DNA from 4 places in the Velazquezella soli genome. Region 4 is predicted to be linked to each of the others. Evidence: predicted binding sites of a transcription regulator. Region 4 holds the regulator's gene; each other region holds the start of a gene.
What was found. Region 4 encodes PhoB, which activates phosphate uptake and scavenging genes when phosphate is short. Its sites were predicted from a motif close to TGTCATNNANCTGTCAT; they were not measured.
Positions count from the first base shown of each region.

Region 1 (5,438 bases), 1.8 Mb from region 4:
GCGGCAGTCATGCGACAGCGTGACAAGCGCGTTGCGGGTGTTGAAATCGCCCTGAACGGCACCGAAATCGGTTTCCATCGCCCAGAATGCGGTGATGACTCCAGGCGCAACACCGAATTCGCTCTGGGCGCGGCCGAACACGTCCGAAAGCTGCTTCATCTTCTGACGACCGATATCGAGGCGGCCCTGGCTGACGGTGCGCTGCGAGAATTCGAGGAAGGTCTGGCGGAAGACGCCCTGCGCGCGGTCGCGTGACAGAACCTTCTGGTCGATCTCGGCGCCTGCAAATGCCTGATCCGCGGCGGCAGCGGTAGCGCCGGCTTTGATCGCGTCAGCCTTGACGCCGTCGAGGAAGGTCGCAAGATCGCCGCCGCAAGGTGCTGCCGGAATTGGCGGAGCGGTCGGCTGAGTGGCTGTCTGGGCAAGGGCGGTGGAAGAGAGGCAGGCGGCGAGAGCACAAGCCAAAGCTGCGCGGCGGACAAGTGTCGAAGACATCAGCGGTTTCCTAAAATCGATTTCTTCCGCGCGACATGGTCACTGGTGGACATGGGCGCAGACCCTCAGGTCGCGCCGGTTTTAGCGTAACGTCAGATACATTGCCAGAGAGCTTGTGCGGGTTAGCACATCAGTCGGCCGACGCAATAAACGTCTTCCACGCTTTGCTGTTTCCGGCAAAGACATTGATATCGGTTGCGCCCTTGACGCCCGGGACAACGCCTGTTGCGGTGTATTGCCAGAACGCCCACTTGCGGTCCGTATAGATCTTGGTCGGATGGGCGGCGACCGAGCGAACCCAGAAATGGTAGTTGGGGAAGGCGCCGACGAGGTTGTCGCGGTGGAAATCGACCGACGTGTAGATGATCGGCCGCTTGCCGTAGTGGGCCTCGATCCTGTCCATGAAGCGTTTCATGCTGGCCCGCACGGTCTGCGGATCCGGCTTCAGCTTGCAGGTGGGCGAGGCGTGGTTCCATTCCATGTCCAGCACCGGCGGCAGCATGTTTGCTTCCTTGGGAACATTGGCGATGAACCAGTCTGCCTGATCTTCCGGTGTCGAGCAGAAATAGTAGAAATGATAGGCCGCGTGCGGAATGCCGGCATTGGCCGCGTTGCGCCAATGGGTGGTGAAGGCGGAATCGATGCGGTCCTTGCCCTCGGTGCCCTTGATGAAGACGAAGGCGACGCCGGATTTCTTCACCGTCTGCCAGTCGATGTCGGTGCCGTTCCATTTCGACAGGTCGATGCCGTGAACCTCGTGGCGGCCCGGATGGTTGGCGCCGAAATCCTGCGGATCCGTGTCCTTGAACTTCATCTGCCGGACAGAGCCAGTATCGACCAGATCGTAGCTTGTGGACGTACAACCGGACATCAGAAGCGCGGCAGACAGGACGGCAGCAGAAAGAACGGTTGGAAGCCGGGGCATGAAGGTTCCGTGTTAGGGCAGAGACAAAGAGCCTTGTCCGCGATCGAGTGGGCAAAAGGGAGGCGTAGCGTCCCGTTTACCATAAGCTCGTAAAAATTCAGTTAGAAAGCAAGATCTGGAATACGCTTAGTGATTATCCCCGGCGGCGAAGGATCGCCCGCCAGGCATAGCCGCTACCGATCACCTCGAACATCATGTCGGCCTTTGCCGGTGCGAGACGCTTTTCCAGCGCCTGTTCGAGAGTGGCGCGCGGGGTCACATGAAAGCGGGCGAGCCAGGATTTGAGCGCAGATCCCATGACGTTCGGCAGGTTTTCCTGCTGTCCGAAGTCGATGATATGCAGCGACCCTTGAGGCGACAGCGCCGCAAGGGCGGCGTCGATCGCCTTCTCCCAGTCTGGGATCATCGACAGGGCGTAGGAAATGAGGATCCGGTCGAAACCGTTGACGCCGAACTCCTCCGCCGTGAATGTCGTGGCATCTGCGACCTTCAGAATAGGCTTTATTCCTGTGCCGCGGAAATTCGCGTCTGCCGTCTGGAGCATCTGCGCGGAGATATCGAGGCCGTAAAGTTTCGCGTTCGGGAAAAGCTTGTGGGAGAGGAGAAGGTTGCGGCCGGTTCCGCAGCCGACTTCCAGCACGCTTCCTCCGACTGGCGGGGCAAGGCCTGCGATCGTGCCATCGCGTCCCAGGAGATAGTATTTGCGGGTGAGGTCGTAGATATGCCGCTGGTAGCGGTACATCCGATCCATCCTGCCGGCATGGCCGATCTCTTCGCGATTGGCCGGTTCGAGGTTGCCTGCGTCGGTCTCTGCCATCAGTCGGCCTTTGCGTAGACATGGAAGCCGCCGTAGATGGCGGAGCGGTCCTGCAGGTTGAGGGCCTGCGAGCGCTCGTCGAGATAGGTCCAGCGCGCGGCAAGCGAGGGCGAGAGGCGCCCTTCGATGACGCTGCGCTCGGCGGCCGTCCGGAAGATCACCCGGGCGCCGACAGCGGCCGTCCGGTCGATCTCCGACCAGAGGTCGTTGATCTGCTGGTCGTTCATCCAGTCTTGGGCGTCCAGCAAGACGTAGCGATCGATTGAGCCTGCCGTCTTGCGCTTGAGGAGAGCCGTGAAACTCTCGTGGTGAACGGCGACCCGGTCTGTGGCGGCACGGATCGCCTTGTAGTTGCCGGCCTTGAGATAGGTGGGCAGCGTGCCTTCGTGGGCGGCGGGATAGCGGCGGACGAACGCCTGCCAGGCGAAATAATTGTCCTTCAGAGGAAAATGACACGCGAGCTTTTCGAGACGCTCCCGCAGCACGGTCGCGATTGAGCCGTTATCGCTGCCGCCGGTCGCCATGCCGGCCAGCTCGTCATATTGCTGCGGCGGAATGCCAAGTCCGAACAGCGAGCTCTTGTTCGAGGTAATCCAGCGGACCAGTTTTCTGTCGAACAGGGGCGCGATCTCTTCGTCGAAGAAGCGGCGCTGATCTCGGACCGATTTGGTCTGCGCCATCTTCGTCAGATCGACGCCATGCAGGCGCGCCAGAAGGTGTCCCGCGCCGATGAACCGGCCGAGAAGCCCGGTGCGGTAGATGTTGCGGTCGAACACGGAGACGCGGCGACGGCCGGTGATAGACCGCTTCTGCCAGTAACTGCGGGTTGCGCGATCCAGATGCGACGCGATCAGTCTGTCGAAGGTGACGCTGTTCGATCGTGTACCCTGCGCCGAGAGAAACCTGACGACATCCATATGGCTCGGCAGATGACGGAATGCCGCGAGCTTCAGCCGATTCAGCGCGACATGGTGGGGGTTGAGATCCACGACATCGATGCTGCGCGGATTGCGGGAGAGGTAGGCCAGCATATTGCAGCCACCGGAGCCGATGGTGACGATCGCATGCTCCGATGAGAGCTCCATTGCTTCCATGTCGACGTCTGGATCTTCCCAGATCTGAGGATAGACGAGACCGGAAAACAGGAGCCCGAACAGCCGTTCCGACAGCCCTTCGCGCGAAAATAGTTTGTGCTGGAGCAGCGCATCCTTGAGCTTCTGATTGCTGGTGAAACCGGTTTCCCTGACGACGTCGGCCATTGCGTCTCTCGCTGCGTGAATTATTTCGCGATCTGTAGAACGCAGGCCTAAACCCGGCATGCTACAGCTGGATGACGCGGGCTGTTGGTGAACAAGGACATTTGACATATGCGCCTGATGAAGCGGATCGTGACGGGAACTGCCGCGGCATTGGTACTTGGAATCGTCGGGGGACTGGCGTGGATCACCATTGCGCCGCCGCAACTGCTTCGGGTCGGAAGCGGCTATGCGGCCAAGATCGTCTGCTCCAACGTGTTTCTGGCCGGACGCGATCCGCAGGAGGTGCTGGCGATCGACGTGCAGGCGCCGGGCAACCCGCTGCTCCTGATGATGCGGGTGACCGTTGACCGCGATTCCGGCCGGGTCGACGCCGGGCTGCTTGGCTTCATCGGAACCAATCAGGCAACCTACAGGCCTGGCCTCGGCTGCACCGTTTCGCCGGATGGTTCGGCGTTGCCGCAAGTCGCGCTGCCGCCGCGATCATCGCCCTCGGTCGATCAGGCTTCGCCCTGGCCGGTGGGGCAGGGGGTCGAACGCGATCCGCGTGTGATGGAGGTTCTAGAGGATAAGTCGCTGACGGGGCCTGGCATGCGGGCTGTGGTGGTCGTCAAGAACGGGCGCATCATCGGCGAGGGGTATGGAGACGGCTTCTCGAAGGATACGCCGTTGCTCGGCTGGTCAATGACGAAAACCGTCAATGCGGCGTTGATCGGTACGATGATGGAGAGCGGCCGGATGTCGCTCGGAGATCGTGATCTTCTGCCCGCGTGGAGCAACGACAAACGACGCGAAATCACGCTTGCCAACCTTCTCGCCATGGAAAGCGGGCTTGGTTTCAACGAGGATTACGGTGCCGTCGCCGATGTCACGCGGATGCTCTACCTCGAACCCGACATGGCCGCGTTCGCGGCCACGATCCCGCTCGAGGCAGATCCGGGCGCGCGTTTCCGATATTCGTCGGGCACCAGCATACTTCTGTCGAAGATATGGATGGACAGGATCGGTGATCGCGCGACGGCTCTTGGCTATCCATCCAGGGCCTTGTTCGATCCGCTCGGCATGACAAGCGCCGTCATGGAGCCGGATGCGGCGGGGACGTTTGCCGGCAGTTCCTATCTCTATGCGACCGGGCGCGACTGGGCACGGTTCGGCCTGTTTCTGGCGCGCGACGGGGTGTGGAAAGGGATGCGACTGCTCCCCGAGGGCTTTGTGCACCTGATGCAGGAGCCGAATGCACATTCGGGCGGACGGTTTTCGAAGATGCAGACGTGGCTGCCGAAGGCCGATGGTATGCCGCTACCGGCAGATACTTTCTACCTGCAGGGCCACGACGGGCAGACAATTGCTGTCATGCCGTCGGCTGATCTCGTGGTGGTTCGGCTTGGGCTGACGCCCAGGTCGCTGGGTTACGAACCGGGCTTGCTGTTCGGCGCCGTTGCGAAGGCGACAGGTGTCGCAGGGCTCTGATCGGCCTTCAGCACATGCAGCATGTCGCGACGCTTGGCGTCGTAGTAATAACCGCGGGCATAGAGGCGGATGGCGTTGTCGTTCTTGTTGTCGGCAACGAGCCAGGCGCCGCGGAGATATCGGATCGCGTATTTAAGATTGGTCTCGGCGTCCAGCAGGCCTTCCGGCTTGCCCTGGTAGCCCATCGACTTCGCGGTCGAGTACTTGATCTGCATCAGGCCCCAGTAGCCGTTCTTGTGATAGGCCTTGGGATTGTATTTGCTTTCGCGATGGACGACGCGGTGCACCAGCGATTCCGGCACGCCGTAGAGACCGGCATAGCGCTTGATGAGCTTCTTGAGGTCTGCAGGCGCGTTCGACGCGGTATCCGGCATCGGCTCGCCGGGAGCCGGCGGAAAGTCCTTGATATTGCCCATGGCCGAGACCGCAGCCACAGCGCGGGGAGCGGCTGCATAGGCAAGCGTGGAGCTTGCGG
Region 1 is NZ_CDRNXF010000004.1:1,840,479-1,845,916, forward strand. Features, by position in the region: gene AC0JZ8_RS12450 (lytic murein transglycosylase) at 1-495, opposite strand, end outside; gene AC0JZ8_RS12455 (glycoside hydrolase family 25 protein) at 626-1,420, opposite strand; gene AC0JZ8_RS12460 (class I SAM-dependent methyltransferase) at 1,554-2,237, opposite strand; gene AC0JZ8_RS12465 (BtaA family protein) at 2,237-3,496, opposite strand; gene AC0JZ8_RS12470 (serine hydrolase domain-containing protein) at 3,605-4,963, shown strand; gene AC0JZ8_RS12475 (transglycosylase SLT domain-containing protein) at 4,903-5,438, opposite strand, start outside.
Region 1: the regulator PhoB is predicted to act here: its motif matches at 3,557-3,573, upstream of AC0JZ8_RS12465 (BtaA family protein).

Region 2 (5,438 bases), 470 kb from region 4:
TATCCTGCGCGAAGCGCCGGGTTGCCTCGTCATCGACAAGCACGAAGACGGCGGTTACATCACGCCTCTCGAATGCGCCGGTGAAGATGCGACCTACATTTCGCGTATCCGCGAGGACGCAACCGTCGAAAACGGACTCAACATCTGGGTCGTCTCCGACAACCTGCGCAAGGGTGCCGCGCTGAACGCGATCCAGATCGCCGAACTTCTGGTCAATCGCGGTCTGATCAAGCCACGCAAGGTTGCTGCTTAATAAGTAACGTACTTTATTAAGCAAATCCGCTTAGAAAGCCCCGTCAGAAATGACGGGGTTTTTTCGATTCGTCTCTCTTCACGAACTATTCATGGGAAGATGAATTGCGATTATCCGCCACTGGGGTCATAAGGCCGAATATAGCGCAATTCTTCCGGAAGCTTTCGGCCAAGCAATCCGGACTTTCGACGGGTTTGACCGCATGATGAAGACTATTCTGGCAGGATTGATCGCAGCAGCAACGCTTGCAACCGCAGCCCCGGCCTTTGCCGCCGCCTGCGGCAATGATGGAGCCGGTTTCGACCGCTGGGTCGCCGATTTCAAGCAGCAGGCACCGTCCAAGGGTATCAGCCCTGCAGTTCTCGACCGCGCCTTTGCTAACGTCGTCTACAACCGCCCGACCATTCGCGCCGACCGCGGCCAGAAAAGCTTCAAGCTTTCCTTCGACGAGTTCATGAAGAAGCGCGGTGGCGCAACGATCATCTCGCGCGGCAAGTCCATGAAGAAATCCAACGCAGCGCTGTTTGCGTCGATTGAGCGCCGCTACGGCGTTCCGGCCGGCCCGATCCTGGCAATCTGGGGCATGGAAACCGGTTTCGGCAATTACATGGGCGACCAGCATACGCTGTCGGCCGTCGCGACGCTTTCCTATGACTGCCGCCGCTCGGCCTACTTTACCGAACAGCTTTACGCTGCCCTGCAGCTCGTTGCCCGCGGTGATCTCAGCACCACTGCAAAGGGTGCAGCGCATGGCGAAATCGGCCAGACGCAGTTCCTGCCGCTCAACGTCATCCGCTACGGCGCCGATGGCGACGGTGACGGCCATATCGACATGGTTCGTTCGCGCGCCGATGCGCTGGCATCGACCGCCAACTTCCTCAAGGGTCATGGCTGGCGTACAGGCGCCGGTTACCAGCAGGGCGAGCCGAATTTCGTCGCCATCCAAGGCTGGAACGCGGCAACCGTCTACCAGCAGGCGATCGCATACATGGGCGCCCAGATCGACGGCGGCTGAGCCGTTACACCGTTGAAATGATCAGGCCGGGCTCTGCTCGGCCTCGATCGCCGGTACACTGATGTCTGGCCGGGTGAAATCGCCCTTCTCGTTCATCACCCACAACTCGCCGGTCGAGATATCGAACCAGGCGCCGTGAATGTCGAGTTCTCCCTTTTCCGTGAGATTGCGGACGAAGGGGAAGGTCTGCAGATTGGCGATCGAATTGCGGATCGACACCCGTTCGAGCGCTGTCTGACGCTCGCTCTGGGTCATCAGGTCGTTGCTCTGGATCTGCGTGGCCGCAGGCCTGACCAAACCCATCCACTTGCCGATGAAATCCCCCTCCGACAGCGGCTTCATGGAAGCGTCGAGCGCTGCCTGGATACCGCCGCAGCGGCCGTGGCCCATGACTACGATATTGCGGATCTCGAGCACCTGCACCGCGTATTCAACCGCAGCCGATGTCCCGTGAAACTGGCTGTCGGGCTCGTAGCGCGGTACCATGTTGGCGACGTTGCGGACCACGAAGAGTTCTCCCGGACCGCAGTCGAAGATCGTCTCGGGCGCCGCGCGGCTGTCGCAACAGGCAACCAGGAGCGTATGCGGCTTCTGGCCGGTATCGGCGAGCGCGCGGTAGCGCTCCCGCTCGTCGCTGTAGCGACCACTCATGAAGTTACGGTAGCCCGAAAGCAGTTTTTCTGGAAATTCGCTCATGGCTCACGATTATCGTGCAGCCAGACGAGAATCAACGGCCATTGTGTGGATGGGCATGCTCTTTGAGCTTACGGCTTGCGCCTCTTAAGTGGATGCACGAGCCGGCGCATCTGGACCATCGCCATCGGCGTCGAGAGGCTGGCGGCATCCATTTCCAGCGTCAGCTCGTTGGCCCCGCGCTTTACCGAACGCGCCAGCACTTCGAACACGCTGGCAGTCGTTGTCTGCAGGGCTTTCTCTTCATCCATGCCGGACATGACGCGGGCGAGAAAAACCGCTGAGAGTAGGTCTCCGAGCCCGTTCGGGGCGTGGTCGATCAGCCGGTGTTCAGCCAGCAGCGCATGATTGCCGGTGAGATAGAGATTGCCTGTACTGCCTGTCATCATCGGCACCGCCGAGGTCACCAGCATCCGCGGCGGCCCGAGCGCGACTGCTGCCTCCATGATCGCATTGTTATCATCGAGCGGTGCACCCGAGAGCCAGGCAAGCTCGTATCGGTTCGGCGTGGCGATGGTGGCAAGCGGCAGAAGCTCGTCGCGGATTGCTTCGGCTGTCGGCTGCGGGATATAGAGCCCGCCGAGATCGCCCATCACGGGATCGCAGACATAGATAAGGTCCGGGTTGTTTCTCCGCAGCGCCTCGATCAGTCGTGCCACGGCGCGCGGCTGCGCGGCATTTCCGAAATACCCGGTCAGCACCGCCTTCACTTCGCCGAGCCATGGCGCCCGGATGAGATCGTCTATAGCCTTGTCGAAATCCGATTCGGGAAACGTCAGGCGCGTCGAAGGACCGTGCCCGGGATGCCAGGGCAGCACGACGGTCGGCATGGCCCAGACGGGATATCCCAGGGTCTCGAGCGCGAAGACGGCGGCCCGGTTACCGACCGAGCCACGGATCACATGGCTGGAAATGACGATGACCGCGCCTGAATTACCCTGCATGATGCTTGCTTTCGACGTTATCGAACCGTTGATCGGATCTCTGTGTCGGCATGTCAACAAGACGTGACACGCCTATGACAAATTCCAGCCGCAAGCACCGGTGAGACACCGCGGCAAAGCATAATGACATTGGCTGCGTTTTATCGCACGTTGAGAAAAAATTTAGGGAGAGACAGATGGCAGGCCGGCAAAACCCGAAGCGGGACAAGCAGATCGAGAAGGCGGGCAAGATTGCGGCCGCTTCCGGCATGGAGGACAATCTCGATCCCTTCCTGATCTTCAGCCGCGCCAGCAGTGACGATCTCGAAAACTACACCCCAGAAATGCTCGCCCTGTGCGCGGGACATGCCGCAAGACGGCTGAAAGCCTGGACGCGAATCAAGGCCGACATCACAATCGAAACCCTTGATGGTGTCGAGCCCGATGGAATGCCGGTTTCGATCATTACGGTGATTGATCGCAACATGCCGTTTCTGTTCGATTCGGTCATGGGTGAAGTTACGACGGCCTATCGCGACCTCACGATGGCCGTCCATCCGATCCTGGTCATCGAACCGGGCAAGCAGCCGACGCTTCACTCGAGCGAGCGACCCGGCGACCCGGCCCATCACGTCAGCCTGATCCAGATCCATGTGCCTCAGCTCAACGACGAGCAAGCCGACGGGCTGGTCGAGCGAATCCGCTTTGTTCTTAACCAGGTGCACCAGGCCATTACCGGCTGGTCCGCGATGCTCGGCGTTCTCAAAGACGCCCAGGCCCAACTCGTCAACGCTAAAAAAGGCAAGAAGGCCGATGCCGACGAGGCGTATGCTTTTCTCGACTGGCTCAGGAACGACAATTTCACCTTCCTCGGCATGCGCGAATACACCTATTCGGGCAAGGGCGCCGATGCCAAGGTGGAGCGCGGCAAGGGCAGGGGCCTCGGCATTCTGTCCGATCCGGATGTGCTCGTCCTGCGTCAGGGCAAGGATCAGGTCACGACGACGCCAGAAATCCTCGAATTTCTCGACGGCCCGGATTTCCTCATCGTCGCCAAGGCCAACGTCAAATCCGTCGTGCACCGTCGCGCCTATATGGATTACGTCGGGGTGAAGCGCTTCGACGAAAAGGGCAATGTGGTCGGCGAACTGCGCATCGTCGGCCTGTTCACGTCCACGGCCTATACCCAGTCCGTCCGCGACGTGCCGCTCTTGCGCGCAAAGATTGCCCGCATCGAGAAGAATTTCGGGTTCGACCCGGAAAGCCATTCGGGCCGCATGCTCGAAAACACGCTGGAATCCTACCCGCGCGACGATCTCTTCCAGATCGATCTCGACGTGCTCTCGAGCTTCTGCGAACAGATCATGGAGCTGAGCGAGAGGCCGCGCGTGCGCGTGCTGCCGCGTATCGACCATTTCGACCGTTTCGTTTCGGTCATCGTCTACGTGCCGCGCGAGGATTATAATTCGATCGTCCGCGAAAAGGTCGGCGCGTATCTCTGCGAAATCTTCGACGGCCACGTCTCGGCCTATTACCCGGCGTTTCCGGAAGCCCGCGTGGCCCGCGTCCACATGATCATCGGCCGCAGCGGCGGCAAGACGCCGCGTGTCGCGCAGGCAAAGCTTGAGGAGGCCGTGCGCCTCATCGCCACGCCTTGGGAGGACAGGTTCGCGTTGCTTGCGGAAGACGGACCCCGCCTGTCCGTCACCCACGCTTTCCAGGAAGCGTTCTCTCCGGAAGAAACCTTTGCCGACCTGCCCGATATTGCCGCCTGCGCAGCGGGTGAAACAATCCGCATCGACTTCTACCGGCGCCCCGGTGACGATGCGAACACCGTTTCGCTAAAGATCTTCCACCGCGACCAGCATCTTTCCCTGTCGCGCCGCGTGCCGCTTCTCGAAAATCTCGGCTTTCACGTGGTCAGCGAGCAGACATTCGAAATCCACGCCGGCCCGCAGGCGGACCTCATCGTCCTGCACGACATGGAACTGCAGCTCGACGGTGCCCGCGAGATCGATCTTGCGCGTGAGGGACAGCGGCTCGAAGACGCGTTCCTCAAAGCCTTCGAGGGATTGACCGACAATGACGGCTTCAACCGCCTCGTTCTGCTCGCCGGACTTTCCGCCCGCGAAGTGGCCGTGCTGCGCGCCTATGCCCGCTATCTGCGCCAGGCCGGCATCGTCTACTCGCAGACCTACATCGCCGATACGCTCAACAAGTATCCGGAAATTTCCGCCTCCGTCTTCCGCCTGTTCCGCGACGGGTTCGATCCGAAGATTGCCGAAAAAGCCCGCATCAGGAAGCTGACCGAGCTGCACGAGACGATCGAGCAAGCACTCGGCAACGTGCCGAACCTCGACGAGGACCGCACACTTCGCCGCTTCGTCAACGCGATCGACGCAACGCTTCGCACCAATTACTTCCAGGTTGACGAGAACGGCGGCGCAAAGCCGATGCTGGCGTTCAAGCTTGATCCTGATTTGCTCGATGGCCTGCCGGAACCGCGCCCGTACCGCGAGATCTTCGTCTACGGCACCGAAGTCGAAGGTGTTCA
Region 2 is NZ_CDRNXF010000004.1:476,058-481,495, reverse strand. Features, by position in the region: gene AC0JZ8_RS05940 (aspartate-semialdehyde dehydrogenase) at 1-253, shown strand, start outside; gene AC0JZ8_RS05935 (lytic murein transglycosylase) at 456-1,268, shown strand; gene AC0JZ8_RS05930 (carbonic anhydrase) at 1,290-1,964, opposite strand; gene pdxY (pyridoxal kinase PdxY) at 2,033-2,905, opposite strand; gene AC0JZ8_RS05920 (NAD-glutamate dehydrogenase) at 3,082-5,438, shown strand, end outside.
Region 2: the regulator PhoB is predicted to act here: its motif matches at 2,969-2,985, upstream of AC0JZ8_RS05920 (NAD-glutamate dehydrogenase).

Region 3 (5,438 bases), 2.7 Mb from region 4:
GGAACACGACCAGCGGGTCTTCGGCAACGATTTCGAAATCGTGGACATGGCCGAGCGCCCAGTAATCGTAGCCACGCGATCGCAGGTCTTCGACGGAACAGGGCGCGTAGGCTGCGTGCGGCTCGCGGCCGGTCAGCGAGGTGTGCAGCACGCCAATGTTGAACCAGCCCGGTTCCGGCTTCGGATAGGCAAGCGCCAGGTTTTCGTTGGCGGAGCGCTCGGCAAAACCCTGGCCGTGCAGCGCAACCTTCAGGTGATCCAGCTTGAACGTTCCGGGCTTTGCGGTCGGGAATTCGCTGACATTCTTCGGCAGCGTAATTGTCTTGGTGATGACGCTTTCGGCGTCGTGATTGCCCTTCAGCAGAAAGACCGGAATGCCGGCGCGTTCCAGCCGGGCAATTTCGCGGTTGAAGAACAGGCCGATCTTGTTGTCTTTCCAGTCGCCGTCATAGACATCGCCCGCAACGATAAAGAAGTCGACCTTGCGCTCCACCGCCTCGTCCACCAAGCCCGAGAACGCCTTGCGGCTTGCCTCGATGAAGATATCGGCAAGCTCGGCATCCTTCAGCGCCAGCCCCTGAAAGGGACTGCCTAGATGCAGATCGGCGGCATGGATGAAGCGGAATGAGGTCATCGACTCGGCTGCTGGAACACATCGGGAACGACAGACTTAAGTCACGCATCGGCAATAAAAAAGGCCGGGTGCGAAAACACCCGGCCTTTTCCTGTTGATGAACGGTTTAGTTGGTCGCCTTGATCTCAACCGGGAAGAACAGCGTCTCACCAGAACTGTCATCGACGCCGTCATTGTCGGTGATGGCGAAGGCCTTGCCGGACTTGTCGAAGGCGAAACCTTCGAGCTTGTCGACCACGTATCCGTTGGTGGCGTTCTTCAGGTCGGGCAGGAAGTCGTGAACCTCCTGCTTGGTGACGAGCGGCAGCTCTCCTCCAAGCTTCGCCGGCTTCAGATCGGCGATTGCCACACGGTAGAGCTTCTTGAGCTTTGCCTTGTCGCCGATCAGGTTGTCGCGCTCGATGATGTAGAGGTAGTCACCGCGGGCCGTAATTTCCGACAGGCCGACCCAGCCTTTTTCGGTCTTTTCGAGCGGGTAGCGAACGGCGGCCCATTCCTTGGACTTCGGCTTGTAGGACAGAAGCTTCACCTGGCCCTTCGGATCGTCCTTCCATTCGCGCTGGATTGCCATCCAGAGTGTCAGGTCGTCGCCGGAACCGGTTGTGGTGATGCCTTCGAGGCCGAAGCGGGTTTCGCCTGCCAGAAGTTCTGCAGGCAGCGCGATCTCGGACTTGATCTCGCCCTTTGCGCTGACGTTGTAGATGCCGTGACCAACGAACTTGGCACTGTCGCCTTCGGAAGCCAGCCAGAAGCCACCCTTGCCGTCGAGTGCGATACCTTCGATATCGAGCTTCTGGGCCGGCTGACCGTTGCGGGTCACACGCACGACACTGGTGATTTCGGCCGGCTTCTTGGTGGCGTCGATGGTGAAGATCGAGGGCTGCATGGCATAGACGCTATCGCTGACTGCGTAGAGAATGCCGTCCTTCTCCGCATCACCGACGAGGCCCGACATGGCGCCCCAGCCGAGCGGCTTGCCGTCGACATCCTTGGAGACCAGCATCGGATAGGCCTTTTCGCCTTCGCCAAGCTCGTAGATCATGACATGCGAGCGGGCACCGCCGTCTTCGCCGAGATCGGCTTCGTTGGCAGACGCGAGCAGGTTGCGGCCGGGAATGGCAACGGCACCTTCAGGCGAGATGCCGGATGGCAGAAGCTGCACCAGTTCCGGCTCCGCGCCGGTATCCTTGTAGACCGCGATCATCGAACCGCGTTCCGACAGGACAAAGAAATACTTCTGACCGTTGAAGGTCGCAGCTTCCAGCCCTTCCGGCTCGATGCCCTTGTTCTTGGCACGCTTTTCCGGGAAGTGACCGACGCGGGCTACGGCATATTCGAGCGATGTGCCGGCGTCGTATAGAACCTTGCCGGTGCGGTCGAAGATGGTGAAGCCGCGCGACCCGCCCTTGTAGTCACCTTCGTTGGCGACAACGAAACGATCGGTACCGAGCCACTTCACCGCATCCGGTTCGCGGGGAATGGCCGTGAGCTTGCCGGAGAAGGTCAGTGCGCCGTCGGTCTTGGTGTCAACGCCATCGAGATCAACCGTGCCGGCCGTGAAATGGGCGGTAACCTTTGCGGTCTTGCTGTCGACGATGACGATGTGGTTATTTTCCTGCAGCGTCACGACGATTTCGCCGTTGGCGTTGATATTGACGAATTCAGGCTCGGGATCCTCAGGAGCGACGGTGGACAGTCCCGTCAGATCGACGTGACGGATGCTGTCGCAAACCGGCACGCCATTGTTCAGGGTGACAATCTGCAATTCACCGGCCGGCAGCTGCGGAAGAGCGCCGTCGTTGAGCTTTTCGTCGCGCTGGTTCTCGATGGCAATGGCCGCAAACGTGCCATCCGGCGAGATGACGACCGAGTCCGGCTGGCCGCCGAGATCACAGGTGTTCTCGAGTTTCCGGGAGGCGATATCGACCACACCGAGCTGGCCTGCGGGCTTGGTGAGGTCCTTGGTCCGATCGATGGTGACGAGAACCTTCGCACCGACTGCGGCGACCGAGTTCGGCTCGCCGTCGATCTTGACCGAGCCGCCTGCCTTCGGCGCTTTTGCGTCGGTGATGTCGATAAAGCCAATCGTGCCGCCCGGCGCATCGGAATAGATGAGCGTGTTGCCGTCGGCGGTGGCCGTGATGATTTCCGACGAGGTCGCCTTGTCCTCGCCCTTGGGCAGGTTCTGGGCGACCGGGAAGGATGCAATGCGGTTGAAGACTTGCTCGGCGCCGGCAGGAGCTGCAACGGAGCCGAGGAGGAGCGCGGTCAAAGCGGCGCGTGTCGAGAATGTCATGGGAAGCCTCCGTGAAACTACACTCGGCTTGTGCTGCACTGTCATGACAGGCGGATGACAGTTTTGGACGCAGAAAGAACGGACCTGCGGATAAGGCTCGAACACGCTTTTCGTTCAACGAAAAAGGCCCGGTTCTCACCGGGCCTTCTCAACGCTTTGCATCACGGCGGCAGGCCGCCAGATGCTTTCGATCAGCTGTTAACAGCTTCCTTGAGACCCTTGCCGGCCGAGAACTTCGGAACGTTGCGAGCCGGGATATCGACTTCAGCGCCCGTGGACGGGTTGCGGCCCTTGGATGCTTCGCGACGCGAAACGGAGAAGCTGCCGAAGCCAGCGAGGCGAATGTCGCCACCATTCTTCAGTTCGGCCTGGACAGTCTCGAAAACGGCATCGACTGCAGAGGCGGCATCAGCCTTGGAGAGGCCGGCTTTTTCGGCCACTGCGGACACCAGTTCGGTCTTGTTCATATTTCCACCCTTTCAACGGTTTTGGAACGACTCATTTGGTCGGCGCCGACAATAGTTTTGCGTCGGCACTTGGCAACCCAAAGGCTCCGAAAAAGCCTGAAAAACAAGGGGTCTTGGGCATTTTTCACAAAAAAAGCCGGCTTTCGCCGGCTTTTTTATCAGTTCGTGGCGGCTTCAAGGCACCGCTTAGTGAGCGATCGTTGTCGACGAGTCGTCGGCACCGTCAACCGTCGCAATGACCGGTGTCTCCACCGTGCCATCCCACTCGATCGGTTCGGGAAGGCGAACCAAAGCGTGCTTGATCACCTCGCCCATACGCGACACCGGGATGATCTCCATGCCGTTTTTCACGTTGTCCGGAATGTCCGCGAGGTCCTTCGCGTTCTCCTCCGGGATCAGCACAACCTTGATGTTGCCGCGCAGAGCCGCAAGGAGTTTTTCCTTGAGACCACCGATCGGCAGCACCCGGCCGCGCAACGTGATTTCGCCGGTCATGGCGACATCCTTGCGTACAGGAATGCCGGTCATGATCGAAACGATCGCGGTTGCCATGCCCACACCGGCCGACGGACCGTCCTTCGGCGTCGCACCCTCCGGCACGTGCACGTGGATATCCGACTTGTCGAAGCGCGGCGGCTCGATGCCGAAATCGACGGCACGGGAGCGGACATAGGATGCCGCAGCCGAAATCGATTCCTTCATCACGTCCTTGAGGTTGCCGGTGACGGTCATGCGACCCTTGCCCGGCATCATGACGCCTTCGATGGTGAGAAGCTCACCGCCGACTTCTGTCCAGGCAAGACCCGTGACGACGCCGACCTGATCCTCACCCTCGGCTTCGCCGTGACGGAAACGCGGAACGCCAAGGTAATCCGAAATGTTGGCAGCGGTAACCGCAACCGACTTCGTCTTGCCCTTGATGATCTCGGTCACGGCCTTGCGGGCGAGCTTCATCAGCTCGCGCTCGAAGGAGCGAACGCCGGCTTCGCGCGTGTACTGCTGGCTGATCGCCATCAGGGCATCGTCCGACACCGAGAATTCCTTCGGCTGCAGCGCATGGTCCCGGATCGCCTTCGGCAGAAGGTGACGCTTGGCGATCTCCCGCTTCTCATCCTCGGTGTACCCGGCGATGCGGATCACTTCCATGCGGTCCATCAGGGGACCTGGGATGTTCAGCGTGTTCGCCGTGGTGATGAACATCACGTCGGACAGATCGTATTCGACCTCAAGGTAGTGGTCCATGAAGGTCGAGTTCTGCGCTGGATCGAGCACTTCGAGCAGGGCCGACGACGGATCTCCGCGGAAGTCCGAGCCCATCTTGTCGATTTCGTCGAGCAGGAAGAGCGGGTTGGACTTCTTCGCCTTCTTCATAGACTGGATGACCTTGCCGGGCATCGAGCCGATGTAGGTGCGGCGGTGACCACGGATTTCGGCTTCGTCACGAACGCCACCGAGTGCCATGCGCACGTACTCGCGGCCGGTCGCCTTGGCGATCGACTGGGCAAGAGACGTCTTGCCGACGCCCGGAGGACCGACGAGGCAGAGGATCGGGCCCTTGAGCTTGGTGGCGCGGGCCTGCACGGCGAGATACTCGACGATGCGTTCCTTGACCTTGTCGAGACCGAAGTGATCCAGTTCGAGGACCTTTTCGGCCGCGTTAAGATCGGTCTTGATCTTCGACTTCTTGGACCACGGAATACCGAGCAGCCAGTCGAGATAGTTGCGCACGACGGTGGCTTCCGCCGACATCGGGCTCATCTGCTTCAGCTTCTTCAGCTCGGCGTCGGCCTTTTCCTTGGCTTCCTTGGAAAGCTTGGTCTTGCCGATGCGCTCTTCCAGTTCGGCCATCTCGTCACGGCCTTCGTCGCCGTCGCCGAGTTCCTTCTGGATCGCCTTCATCTGCTCGTTGAGGTAATACTCGCGCTGGGTCTTTTCCATCTGGCGCTTGACGCGCGAGCGGATGCGCTTCTCAACCTGGAGGACGGAGATTTCGCCTTCCATGAAGCCGAGGGCCTTTTCAAGCCGCAGCTTGATCGAGACC
Region 3 is NZ_CDRNXF010000004.1:2,669,775-2,675,212, forward strand. Features, by position in the region: gene AC0JZ8_RS16520 (metallophosphoesterase family protein) at 1-634, opposite strand, end outside; gene AC0JZ8_RS16525 (esterase-like activity of phytase family protein) at 741-2,930, opposite strand; gene hupB (DNA-binding protein HupB) at 3,122-3,397, opposite strand; gene lon (endopeptidase La) at 3,584-5,438, opposite strand, start outside.
Region 3: the regulator PhoB is predicted to act here: its motif matches at 2,974-2,990, upstream of AC0JZ8_RS16525 (esterase-like activity of phytase family protein).

Region 4 (5,438 bases):
CTCGGCATCACGCTGTTTGCGATCACGCTTTGCCTCAACATCTACGCGCTCTACATCGTGCGCAAATACCGGGAGCAGTACGAATGACCGACGTGGTTTCCTCCACCGCCGGCGTCTTGGCCAAGCCTGCCCGTCGCGATATCGGTATCAAACGCCGCTACGCCGCCGAGCGCCGCTTTCGTGCCTATGGCATCGCTGCTCTCTCGTTCGGCATCCTGTTCCTGATGCTCCTTCTGTGGTCGGTCGTCTCGAAGGGCTATACCGCCTTTCAGCAGACGATGATCACCATCCCTGTGGAGTTCTCGCAGCAGATCATCGACAAGGATAATGTGCGGGCTACGGATCCGGCCAAGCTGATGACGGCCAACTACCCGATCGTCGCCCGCAATGCGCTGGCGAAGGTTCTGGGCGTCGCCGAAAACGATCGCCAGGGTCTGCGTGCCGTCAACCAGATGATTTCGGACGGCGTTCGTGGCCAGCTGCGCGATATGGTCGTTTCCGATCCTGAGATCATCGGCACGACCCAGACGGTTTCGCTCCTGGCGGCCGGCGATATCGACAGCGCCGTGAAAGGCCAGATCAATCTCGACGTGGCGGAAACCAGCCGCAAGGTGTCCGACCAGCAGGTCGGATGGATGAAGCAGCTGACCGACAGCGGTGCGCTCGCCAAGGAATTCAACACCGGCATTTTCTTCAACGGCGCGTCCAGCCGTCCGGAAGCAGCCGGCGTCGGCGTCGCCCTGATCGGCTCCTTCTATATGATGCTGATCGTGCTCGTCCTGTCCCTGCCGATCGGCGTCGCAGCCTCGATCTATCTTGAAGAGTTTGCCCCGAAGAACCGGTTCACGGACCTGATCGAGGTCAACATCAACAATCTCGCAGCGGTCCCGTCGATCGTCTACGGTCTGTTGGGTCTCGCGGTCTTCATCAACTTCATGGGCCTGCCGCGCTCGGCCTCGCTGGTCGGCGGCCTGGTGCTGACGCTGATGACGCTTCCGACCATTATCATCGCCACCCGCGCGGCACTGAAAGCAGTGCCACCGTCGATCCGTGCTGCAGCGCTCGGGCTCGGTGCCTCGAAGATGCAGACCATCTTCCACCATGTCCTGCCGCTTGCCATGCCCGGTATCCTGACCGGTACGATCATCGGCCTCGCGCACGCCCTTGGCGAAACCGCGCCGCTCCTCTTGATCGGCATGGTCGCCTTCGTGGCGAACTATCCGACCACGCCGATGGATCCGTCGACAGCGCTGCCGGTACAGATCTACATGTGGGCTAACGAGGCGGAACGCGCCTTCGTTGAACGAACCTCGGGAGCGATCATGATCCTGCTCCTGTTCCTGATCTTGATGAATGTTGGCGCAATTCTCTTGCGACGCCGCTTCGAACGGCGTTGGTAGAGGAAGGGGGAAGCAATGAACATGATGTCAGAAGCTGCAGTTGAGAAGGCGCTGGACAAGAAAATGAACGACGTTGCATATAAGATGATCGGCAAGGATGTCTCCGTTTATTACGGTGACAAGCGCGCTCTTTATGACGTGAACCTGAATGTCCGCCAAAATACCGTCACTGCTTTGATCGGTCCGTCCGGCTGCGGCAAGTCCACCTTCCTGCGCACGATGAACCGCATGAACGACACGATCGAGGGTTGCCGCGTCACCGGCAAGATCACGCTCGACGGCGACGATATCTACGACAAGGAAATCGACGTTGTGGAGCTGCGTGCCCGGGTCGGCATGGTGTTCCAGAAGCCGAACCCGTTCCCGAAGTCGATCTACGAGAACATTGCCTACGGTCCCCGCATCCACGGCCTTGCCCGCGGCAAGACGGAAATGGACGCGATCGTCGAGGCAAGCCTGCAGCGCGCCGGCCTCTGGGCAGAAGTCAAGGATCGCCTGCATGAAGGCGGTACCGGCCTTTCCGGCGGTCAGCAGCAGCGCCTGTGCATCGCCCGTGCGATCGCCGTTTCGCCTGAAGTCATTCTGATGGACGAGCCGTGCTCGGCACTCGACCCCATCGCCACGGCCAAGGTCGAGGAACTGATCCACGAACTGCGCGCCAACTACACGATCGTGATCGTCACCCACTCGATGCAGCAGGCGGCCCGCGTTTCGCAGCGCACGGCGATGTTCCATCTCGGCCACCTGGTCGAGGAAAACGATACCGACAAGATGTTCACCAATCCGGATGACCAGCGCACCCAGGATTACATCATGGGCCGCTTCGGCTGATGCGGGCGCAGAGCCCGTCAGCCGCAACTGCAGACATCAAGGATCAGACACATGGTTTCGACCCATATTCTCTCGGCCTATGACGAGGAACTGAAATACCTGAACCGCCGGATCTCCGAAATGGGCGGCCTGGCGGAGCAGATGTGCGGTGATGCCGTGCGTGCGCTCGTCAACTCCGACTCCGCACTGGCCCAGAAGGTCATCTCGGACGACGTCATTCTCGACCATGCCGAGCGCGATATCCAGGACAAGGCGATCGTCACCATCGCCAAGCGTCAGCCGATGGCGGCCGACCTTCGCGAGATCATCGGCACGCTGCGCATTGCAGCTGACCTGGAACGCGTCGGCGACCTTGGTAAGAACACCGCCAAGCGCGTGCTCGCCGTGCAGGGAACAGGCGTCCCGCGCAAGCTCGCCCGTGGTCTGGAGCATCTTTCCGAACTGGCGCTGGTGCAGCTCAAGGACGTTCTTGATGTCTTCGCCAACCGCTCCGCGGAAAAAGCCGAAATCATCCGCCAGCGCGATGAAGAGATTGACGCGATGTACACCTCGCTGTTCCGCGAACTCCTCACCTACATGATGGAGGATCCGCGCAACATCACCACGTGCACCCATCTCCTGTTCTGCGCCAAGAACATCGAGCGCATCGGCGACCACGCGACGAATATCGCCGAGACCATCTACTACATCGCGACCGGCGCACAGCCGGAGGGCGAACGTCCGAAGGACGATACGTCCAACATGCTCGGCTCCGCCGGGACATGATGCAGCTCTCCCGAAATCGCCTGCCGGTTTCGGGACGATAACTGCCAAAACCAATGACCTGAAGCAGCGCGAGCGGATCTGGCGGATCTAAGTGCGGTTCGGGACGAGTGACGGAGCAAGTCGGAATGCAGCCGAAGATCGCAGTCGTGGAAGACGAAGAGGCCCTCAGCGTCCTCCTTCGGTATAACCTGGAGGCCGAGGGTTACGAGGTCGATACCGTGCTTCGCGGTGACGAAGCGGAAATCAGGCTTCAGGAGCGCGTTCCGGATCTTCTCATTCTCGACTGGATGCTGCCGGGCGTTTCAGGCATCGAACTCTGCCGTCGCCTGCGTATGCGGCCGGAGACGGAACGCCTGCCGATCATCATGCTGACGGCGCGCGGCGAAGAAAGCGAGCGCGTTCGCGGGCTTGCCACCGGCGCAGACGACTATGTGGTCAAGCCTTTCTCGACGCCGGAACTGATGGCCCGCGTCAAGGCGATGCTGCGCCGTGCCCGACCGGAGGTCCTTTCGAGCGTCCTCAAATGCGGCGATATCGAACTCGATCGCGAAACCCATCGCGTTCACCGCAAGAGCCGCGAAGTTCGCCTCGGGCCGACAGAGTTTAGACTTCTGGAATTCCTGATGGCCTCACCCAGCCGCGTCTTTTCGCGCTCGCAGCTGCTCGACGGCGTCTGGGGTCATGACATCTATGTCGACGAACGCACCGTCGACGTGCATGTGGGGCGCCTGCGGAAGGCACTCAACTTCTCCAACATGCAGGATGTCATCCGCACGGTCCGCGGTGCCGGTTACTCAATGGAAGCCTGAGCACCGCGTCTCCTAGCCGGCAGCGTCATGGCAATCACGCCGGTCACGACGCAGGCGAGACCGAGCCAGGCTGTCGAGGCAAGCGTTTCGCCGAGAAACACGACGCCGATGCCAACGCCGATCGGCACCCGCAGATAGGCCTGCGCCGTCGTGCCGACGGAGCCCAGCGTCTGCACCAGCCGGAAATAGATGACGAAGGCGAGCGCCGTCGAAAATACCGCGAGCGCCAACAGGGCGAGCATCGAATCGGTGCTGGGCGTCAGCGTCCAGGGTCTGTCGACCACGAGGCTCACGGGAATGAGGATGGCCGCCCCTGCGATCAGCGATCCCGCGGCGGGCATCATCGGGTCCAATCCCTTAAAATTCTTCCCGAAGATGGCAGCCGCCGCATAGCAGATCGTCGCGGTCACGATGGCGAGTTGAGCCCAGAGGTTCTCGCCCGACCCGGCAAGCGCCTCCATGCCGACGATCAGGCATATGCCGACAATGCCTGCCGCAACTCCGAACAGCTTGGCCGCAGAGACGCTTTCATGGCGCGTGATCAGCGCCGTCAGCAGAAACGCGAAGATCGGCGTCGTTGAACTCAAAATGGTGGCAAGGCCCGCATCGGTCGTCTGTTCGGCCCAGGCAATCAGGGTGAAGGGGACAGCGCTGTTCAGGCAGGCCTGAACCGTGAAGAGCGTCCAGGTCTGCCGGTCCCTCGGCAGTTTCAAGCCGCGCAGGTGCAGTGCCGCAACGAGAATGAGACCGGCGACCAGCGTCCTGACGGCGATAAAGGTGATGGGCGAGATCGTCTCCACACCGACCTTGATCAGCGTGTAGGACGCGCCCCAAAGCGTCGCGAGCGTGAGGAGCAGCAACAGATCCGTTGCCATGCTTGTTTTGGTGTCCGCCATTCCAGTTCCTATCCCCATCCATGCAATCTCCGCCCGTCTTAGCGGAGAGAGGAAAAGAAATGCTTCGACGACGGCCGAACCGTTGACCGCTGACGGCAAAGTTTTCCGGTGCTAGAACTGGATCATGCCCAATATGGTTTCAGGAAACACGATTGCGGAAGTTGCAAGCCTGATCGGCGATGCTGCACGCGCCAACATGCTGTCCGCGCTGATGGGCGGACAGGCGCTGACGGCGGGCGAACTGGCACGCCACGCCGGCGTCACCGCGCAGACCACCAGCGGCCATCGCGGCAAACTGGCGCAGGTTCGCCTGATCGAGGTCGAGAAGCAGGGCAGGCACCGCTATTACCGACTTGCCTCTCCGGAAGTCGCGCACGCGATCCACGCGTTGATGGCAGTCGCCGCGGATGGGCCGAAGCGCCATCATCCTGTCGGCCCGAAAGACGAAGCGTTACGGCTTGCCCGCACCTGTTACGATCACATGGCCGGCCGTCTCGCCATCGCGCTCGCCGATGCCCTAACAGGAAGCGGCTACATGCTGCTCGGCGATGGAGCCGGCCTGATCACCGACGAGGGCAGACGGTTCTTTTGTGATTTCGGGATCGATCTCGAACAGCTGACCCGTTCGAAACGCCCGCTCTGCCGGACATGCCTCGATTGGAGCGAGCGACGGCCGCATCTGGCGGGACAAATGGGTGCGGCGCTGCTGGACCGCGCTCTTGGCGTCGGCTGGATCG
Region 4 is NZ_CDRNXF010000004.1:8,247-13,684, reverse strand. Features, by position in the region: gene pstC (phosphate ABC transporter permease subunit PstC) at 1-87, shown strand, start outside; gene pstA (phosphate ABC transporter permease PstA) at 84-1,400, shown strand; gene pstB (phosphate ABC transporter ATP-binding protein PstB) at 1,416-2,231, shown strand; gene phoU (phosphate signaling complex protein PhoU) at 2,283-2,996, shown strand; gene phoB (phosphate regulon transcriptional regulator PhoB) at 3,122-3,805, shown strand; gene AC0JZ8_RS03630 (DMT family transporter) at 3,787-4,701, opposite strand; gene AC0JZ8_RS03625 (ArsR/SmtB family transcription factor) at 4,826-5,438, shown strand, end outside.